Regions from separate parts of the Streptomyces sp. WP-1 genome, predicted to be linked through region 1. Evidence: riboswitches for the same ligand, from Rfam matches in the RefSeq annotation. Region 1 holds a riboswitch; each other region holds the start of a gene.
What was found. Region 1 has a riboswitch for cobalamin ahead of QHG49_RS34025 (ribonucleotide-diphosphate reductase subunit alpha). Riboswitches for the same ligand answer to the same signal wherever they lie in the genome.
Positions count from the first base shown of each region.

Region 2: linked by a shared signal. The riboswitch ahead of QHG49_RS12445 (ribonucleoside-diphosphate reductase subunit alpha) and the one ahead of QHG49_RS34025 (ribonucleotide-diphosphate reductase subunit alpha) in region 1 are both predicted to bind cobalamin.
Region 3: linked by a shared signal. The riboswitch ahead of QHG49_RS26890 (cobalamin biosynthesis protein) and the one ahead of QHG49_RS34025 (ribonucleotide-diphosphate reductase subunit alpha) in region 1 are both predicted to bind cobalamin.

Region 1 is NZ_CP123923.1:1,168,078-1,170,330, reverse strand. It holds gene QHG49_RS04835 (bifunctional 2-methylcitrate synthase/citrate synthase) at 1-127, shown strand, start outside; gene QHG49_RS04830 (SDR family NAD(P)-dependent oxidoreductase) at 67-1,017, opposite strand; partial or broken gene QHG49_RS34025 (ribonucleotide-diphosphate reductase subunit alpha) at 1,082-1,382, opposite strand; cobalamin riboswitch at 1,474-1,698, opposite strand; gene metE (5-methyltetrahydropteroyltriglutamate--homocysteine S-methyltransferase) at 1,865-2,253, opposite strand, start outside.
Region 2 is NZ_CP123923.1:2,931,815-2,934,067, forward strand. It holds gene mctP (monocarboxylate uptake permease MctP) at 1-894, shown strand, start outside; cobalamin riboswitch at 1,043-1,178, shown strand; gene QHG49_RS12445 (ribonucleoside-diphosphate reductase subunit alpha) at 1,301-2,253, shown strand, end outside.
Region 3 is NZ_CP123923.1:6,085,324-6,087,576, reverse strand. It holds gene QHG49_RS26900 (inorganic phosphate transporter) at 1-196, shown strand, start outside; gene QHG49_RS26895 (hypothetical protein) at 229-456, shown strand; cobalamin riboswitch at 597-740, shown strand; gene QHG49_RS26890 (cobalamin biosynthesis protein) at 840-1,793, shown strand; gene QHG49_RS26885 (cobyric acid synthase) at 1,790-2,253, shown strand, end outside.

The sequences.
Region 1 (2,253 bases):
CACCGGCTGGACCGCCCACATCACCGAACAGCTCGCCCACAACGCGCTGATCCGGCCCCTCGCCTCCTACGCGGGACCGGGCCGGCGGGCGGTGCCGGTCAGCTCCTCGCCGGCGGCCCACAGCTGAGCGGCGACGGCCGGATCGGCCATATGGGAGGGGACGGGCTCGGACCGCGGCATGCCCCGCAGCCCGAAGGCCCTCGGCCCCCACAGCTCCCCTCCCCGCACCTGTGGGTCGAGGACGGCACGCACGACGGGCCACGCCCCGGCGTCCTTGCCCTGCGCCAAGAGAGCGGCGGGCAGGGCGCGAAGCCGCTCGCCGGGTGTCGTCCGGTGGACCGGCGGGCGGGACGGGGTGAGGGAGTCCAGCGCGCCCCCGGGGCGGGCCACCACACTGAGCACCGTGCTGCCGGCGGCACGCAGTCGGCGGTCCAGTTCGAAGCCGAAACACATCTGCGCCGGCTTCGAGCGGCCGTACGTACGCTTGGGCCGGTAGTCCCGGGTGGACTGCAGGTCGCCGAGGTCCAGTCGCTCGGAGCGCGCCGCGAAGCTGCCCACCGTCACCACGCGGCCCGCCGGCGCCGCGGACAGCAGCGGTACCAGCCACCGGGTCAGCGCGAAGTGGCCGAGATGGTTGGTGCCGAACATCAGCTCGTGGCCGTCCGCGGTCTCCCGGCGCGGCGGGTCGTCGAGCGCGACCCCCGCGTTGTGCACCACCGCGTCGAGCCGATCGAGGTCCAGCCCGTCCACGCCCGCCCTCAGGGACGACAGGTCGGCGAGGTCCAGCCGAAGGTGCCGTACCCGCACGACGGGGACGCGCGAACGGGTCGAGGCCATGGCGGCCTCCACCTTCGCGCCGTCCCGGCTGCCGAGCACGACGACGGCGCCGGTGGCGGCGAGCTGCTCCGCCGTGAAGTAGCCGATCCCGGCGTCGCCCCCGGTGACCAGGAAGGTCCGGCCCTCGGCGGACGGCAGCCGGTGAACGTCCCATCGGCGGCTCTGAGTCGCGGAAGTCACGGTGGCGGGCTCCTTGCGCTCCGGGGCGGTGTGCTCAGGGGGGGGCACCGCCGACCCGCCCAAGGCGGGAGCCGTCGAAGGTCTTCAGGGTGTACGAGGTGTAGTACTCGAACGCGCCGAGGAAGGTGCGGAAGCGGTGCTCATGGGCGTACGCCCGCCGGTACAGACGCTCGGTGAACGCCCCGTCGTAGCGCCGGAACACCGCCTCCTCGTAGTACCCACGGGTTGACGTGCTGGAGGAAGTACTGGCGTACCGCCTCGCGGTCCTTGTCGAACTGGATGCGGCCGTCGCAGTCGTACATGTTCAGCATGGCGTTCAGCGCGTGGTGGTCCTTGCGCGTCCGGACCGGTTCCCGTGTGGTCATGCCGCCGGCCGCCCCGCCGCCGATGCCTGTCGTGCCCAAAACGTCCGCAGCCCTTCCCGCACGGCGGGGCCTCGAAGCGCGCACGCCGTCCGTCGGCGTACGCGCCGGTGGCAGGTCTTCGGACTCGCGGGCACGCCCTCATCACCTGAGGACACCTACTGGCCGTCGCTTCCCAGACCCCCGTTCACCGGGTCCAATGCGTATGACGGCGGTCGTTCCCGCTCACCGCCGCGGGGCAGTCCCGGATTCCCACCGGGTTCCCTCTTGCCTCGCCGGGCACCACTGCGCCCGGCGAACCACCAGCACGCCCAGCACTGCATCTAGAACTCGTCTGGGGTGCACGGCCCCAGATGTTGTGTCGTGGGCTCAACTTAGGTATACCCATGCGTCGGAGGGGGGCGGTCCCGGCGGCCGGTTCGGCGTGCCCGGACTGCGGGGCGGGGCCGTAACGCGTGCGCCCCGGCCCCGCCGTCGTGTCCGGATCAGGCTCCGGCCAGCTCCGCGCGGACCGTGCGCGCGGCCGCGACCAGGTTCTCCAGGGACTCACGGGTCTCCGGCCAGCCACGGGTCTTCAGGCCGCAGTCGGGGTTGACCCACAGCCGCTCGGCCGGGATGGCGCCGAGCCCCGTGCGCAGCAGCCCGGCCGCCTCCTCGGCGCTCGGGACGCGCGGGGAGTGGATGTCGTAGACACCAGGACCGGCCTCGCGTGAATAGCCGTGGGCGGCCAGTTCGCGGGCGACCTGCATATGGGAGCGGGCCGCCTCCAGGCTGATGACATCGGCGTCGAGATCGTCGATGGCGCGCACGATGTCACCGAACTCGGCGTAGCACATATGGGTGTGGATCTGGGTGTCCGGGCGCACCCCGCAGG
Region 2 (2,253 bases), 1.8 Mb from region 1:
GGGGCGCTCGCGCCGGCGCCCGCCGGACAGTGGACGTACGCCACGCTGGCTCTCGGTTCCGCGCTCGCGCTGTTCATGTACCCGCACTCGATCACCGCGACGCTCTCCTCCAAGAGCCGTAACGTGATCCGGCGCAACACCACCATCCTGCCGCTGTACTCCCTGATGCTGGGCCTGCTGGCGCTGCTGGGCTTCATGGCGATCGCGGCCGGGGTGAAGGTCACCAACGGGCAGCTGGCGATCCCGCAGCTGTTCGAGGACATGTTCCCGGACTGGTTCGCCGGTGTGGCGTTCGCGGCGATCGGCATCGGCGCGCTGGTCCCGGCGGCGATCATGTCGATCGCGGCGGCGAACCTGTTCACGCGCAACATCTACAAGGACTTCATCAAGCCGGACGCCACGCCGAAGCAGGAGGCGCAGGTCTCCAAGTTCGTGTCGCTGCTGGTGAAGGTCGGCGCGCTGATCTTCGTACTGGGCATGGACAAGACGGTCGCCATCAACTTCCAGCTGCTCGGCGGCATCTGGATCCTGCAGACCTTCCCGGCCCTGGTCGGCGGCCTGTTCACCCGCTGGTTCCACCGCTGGGCGCTGCTCGCGGGCTGGGCGGTCGGCATGATCTACGGCACCCTCGCCGCGTACGGTGTCGCCTCCCCGACCCAGAAGCACTTCGGCGGCTCCGCCGACGACATCCCGGGCATCGGCCAGATCGGCTACATCGGCATGACGGCCTTCGTCCTCAACGTCCTCGTCACGGTCGTCCTGACCGTCGTCCTGAAGGCCGTGAAGGCCCCTGAGGGCATCGACGAGACCCGTCCCGAGGACTACACGGCGGACGCCGGCGACCCGGGCGTACAGGTCGAGCTGCCGCCCGCCACGGCGGGCACCAGCCACTAGCGAGGCGCCCGGGGACCCGGGCGGCCAGGGGCGGGCCGGCGGCGCCAAGGGCGCCGGCGGCCCGTTTCGCGTGCCCCTCGCGCCCCGTTTCGCATACCCCTCGTAGACACACGGTGACACAACATCTGGGGGTGGCATTCCGGCCCGGCACTAGATGTATGCTCATGGTCGCTGTCGTCGCAGGGGAATCCGGTGCGAATCCGGAACTGTCCCGCAACGGTGTACTTGTGCGCATCCGCGCACGGGGATCAGTCCGAGGACCTGCCGGCAGCGCACCCGGCCCACCGGTTCGGGTGCTCTGAGACGTCCGGGCCTCGCGGAGTGGGCCGGTGGACGCGACGCCGTGTGCGCTCGTGGCTGCCCCTGCCCTCCGCCAGGCCCCGTGCCGAGCGAGGGAGAGCCCCACGTGACCATCGCGCCAGCCGAACCGGCTTCAGCCCAGGGCCTGGAGAACGACGGTCCCGGTACCGCGCTGCTGCGGACCCTGACCGAGCTGACCGGGGACCTCCCCGACGCCGATCCCGGCCGGGTCGCCGCCGCCGCGCTGCGCGGCCGCTCCGCCCACGCCGACGAGGCGGAGCTGCGCGAGCTCGCGACCGAGGCCGCGGCCGGCCTGATCTCCGAGGACCCCGCGTACTCGCGGCTCGCCGCCCGGCTGCTGACCATCTCCATCCGCGCCGAGGCCGCCTCGCAGGGCGTGGCGTCCTTCACCGAGTCGGTCGCCGTCGGACACCGCGAGGGGCTCATCGCCGACCGGACGGCCGAGTTCGTCCGGATCCACGCCGCCCGGCTCGACCACCTGATCGACCGCGCCGCCGACGACCGCTTCGGCTACTTCGGGCTGCGCACCCTGCACAGCCGCTATCTGCTGCGCCACCCGATCACCCGTCAGGTCATCGAGACCCCCCAGCACTTCATGCTGCGTGTCGCCGCCGGCCTCGCCGAGGACGACTCGGCACGCTCGGTGGACGAGGTCGCCGCGCTCTACCGGCTGATGAGCCGGCTCGACTACCTGCCCTCCTCCCCCACCCTGTTCAACTCCGGCACCCGGCACCCCCAGATGTCGTCCTGCTACCTCCTCGACTCCCCGCTGGACGAGCTGGACTCCATCTACGACCGCTACCACCAGGTCGCCCGGCTCTCCAAGCACGCCGGCGGCATCGGTCTGTCGTACTCCCGTATCCGCGCCCGCGGTTCGCTGATCCGGGGCACCAACGGGCACTCCAACGGCATCGTGCCGTTCCTGAAGACCCTGGACGCCTCGGTGGCCGCGGTGAACCAGGGCGGCCGGCGCAAGGGCGCGGCCGCGGTGTACCTGGAGACCTGGCACTCCGACCTGGAGGAGTTCCTGGAGCTGCG
Region 3 (2,253 bases), 4.9 Mb from region 1:
CGACCACACCAATGTGGTCGCCGACCCGGCCGCGGAGCCCTCCGGCGTGGTGACCACCGCCATCGCCGCGGTGAGCCCCCCGCCCGCCGGCACGATCACCGAGGACCTCACGGCCACCATCCCGGCCCCCGCACAGGCCCCGGCCGCCGGACCGGCGGCCCCCGCCGCCGCGGCCCCGCCGGCCGCCACCGTCTGACCCCGAGCCCCGTTCACCAAGGAAGCAACCCCATGAAGATCGACTGGGCGGCCATCGGCTCCGTCTTCGGCGTCAGCCTCGCGTTCACCGTCGGCCTGGTGGTCCTGTTCACCCTCGGCGTCAACGGCCTGGCCCGGCGCGAGAAGGCCGCGGCCGAGGGCGGCTCCGCCACGCTCGCCGTCACCGGCGCCTACGTCTGCTTCGCGGCCTGCGCGGCGGCGGTGGCGTACGGCATCCTCCTCATCGTCTCCAAGTCCTGAGCCCGGGGCCCGGTCCCGGGTCCCGGCAGTTTCCCGAAGGCTCCCCTCCGCCGCCCGCGGCAGGGGAGCCTCTCGCGTGCCCGGCCACCCCTCGTGGTGTGGGAATCTGCACACTCCCGCAGGTCAACGGCAAGTTGACGGCCGTTCCGGGGGCGTGGTGGACTGCCCACGCCATGTACGGCAGCAGGAGAGGAAGCCGGTGCGAATCCGGCGCGGTCCCGCCACTGTCACCGGGGAAGAACTCCCCGGGTAGCCAGGAACTCTCGCCGCCGATCACGTCGAACCAGGGCGCGGACACCCTGAGTGAGGACACATCGCCATGCCCGGCTGCCGAAGGACCAGTACCAGGACCACCGCCACGGTGACCACGGCCGACTGAGCCGATGGCCGCCGATCGCAGTTACGCGTACGGCGCCGCCGCCGGACTTCTCGGCGACCTCCTCCTCGGCGATCCCCGCCGCGGGCACCCGGTCGCCGCGTTCGGACGTGCGGCCGCCGCTGTCGAGGGCGCGTTGTGGCACGACCACCGCGGCTGGGGCACCCTGCACACCACCGTGTGCGCCGGTGGCGCCGTCGCGCTCGGAGCGCTGGCCGCACACGTCGTACGCCCCTCCCCCGCCGCCTCCGCCGCCCTGACCGCCGCGGCCGCCTGGGCCGTCGTCGGCGGCACCTCCCTCGCCCGCGAGGCCGAGGCCATCGGGGCCGCCCTGACGGCCGGGGACATCGAGACGGCCCGCGCCCGGCTGCCGCATCTGTGCGGCCGGGACCCGCAGGCGCTGGACGCCGACGGGATCGCACGGGCCGTGGTCGAGTCGGTCGCCGAGAACACCTCCGACGCGGTCGTGGGCGCCCTGGTGTGGGGCGCGGCCGCCGGGGTGCCGGGGCTGCTGGGCTTCCGGGCCGTCAACACCCTGGACGCGATGGTGGGTCACAAGTCCGCCCGGTACCGCCGCTTCGGCTGGGCGTCCGCGCGCCTGGACGACGTGGCCGGCTGGCCGGGGGCCCGGCTGACCGCCGTCCTCGCCGCCGCGGCCGGACCCGATCCGCGCGGCGCCCTGCGGGCCTGGCGCGCGGACGCCCGCCGCCATCCGAGCCCCAACGCCGGTCCCGTGGAGGCGTCCTTCGCGGGCGCCCTCGGCGTCCGCCTGGGCGGCACCCTCTCCTACGGCGGCCGCGTCGAACACCGGCCCGTGCTCAACGGCGCTGCCGGACGGGCCGTACAAGTCCCCGACATCGGGCGGGCCGTACGGCTCTCCCGGCGCGTCGGCCTGCTCGCGCTCGGCACCACACTCGCCGCGCGCCTTTTCGTCAACGGACCGAAGGGACGCGGGAAGTGAACGGTGGTCTCCTCGTCGCCGGCACCACCTCCGACGCCGGCAAGAGCGTCGTGACGGCCGGGATCTGCCGGTGGCTGGTGCGCCAGGGCGTGAAGGTCGCGCCGTTCAAGGCGCAGAACATGTCCCTCAACTCCTTCGTCACCCGTGAGGGCGCCGAGATCGGCCGGGCGCAGGCCATGCAGGCCCAGGCGTGCCGGATCGAGCCGACCGCGCAGATGAACCCCGTGCTGCTCAAGCCGGGCGGCGAGCAGAGCAGCCAGGTGGTGCTGCTGGGCAAACCGGTGGGCGAGATGAGCGCGCGCGGCTACCACGGCGGGCGCCGGCAGCGGCTGCTGGGCACGGTGCTGGACTGCCTGGCCGAGCTGCGCGGGCAGTACGACGCGGTGATCTGCGAGGGCGCGGGCAGCCCGGCCGAGATCAATCTGCGCCGCACCGACATCGTCAACATGGGGATCGCGCG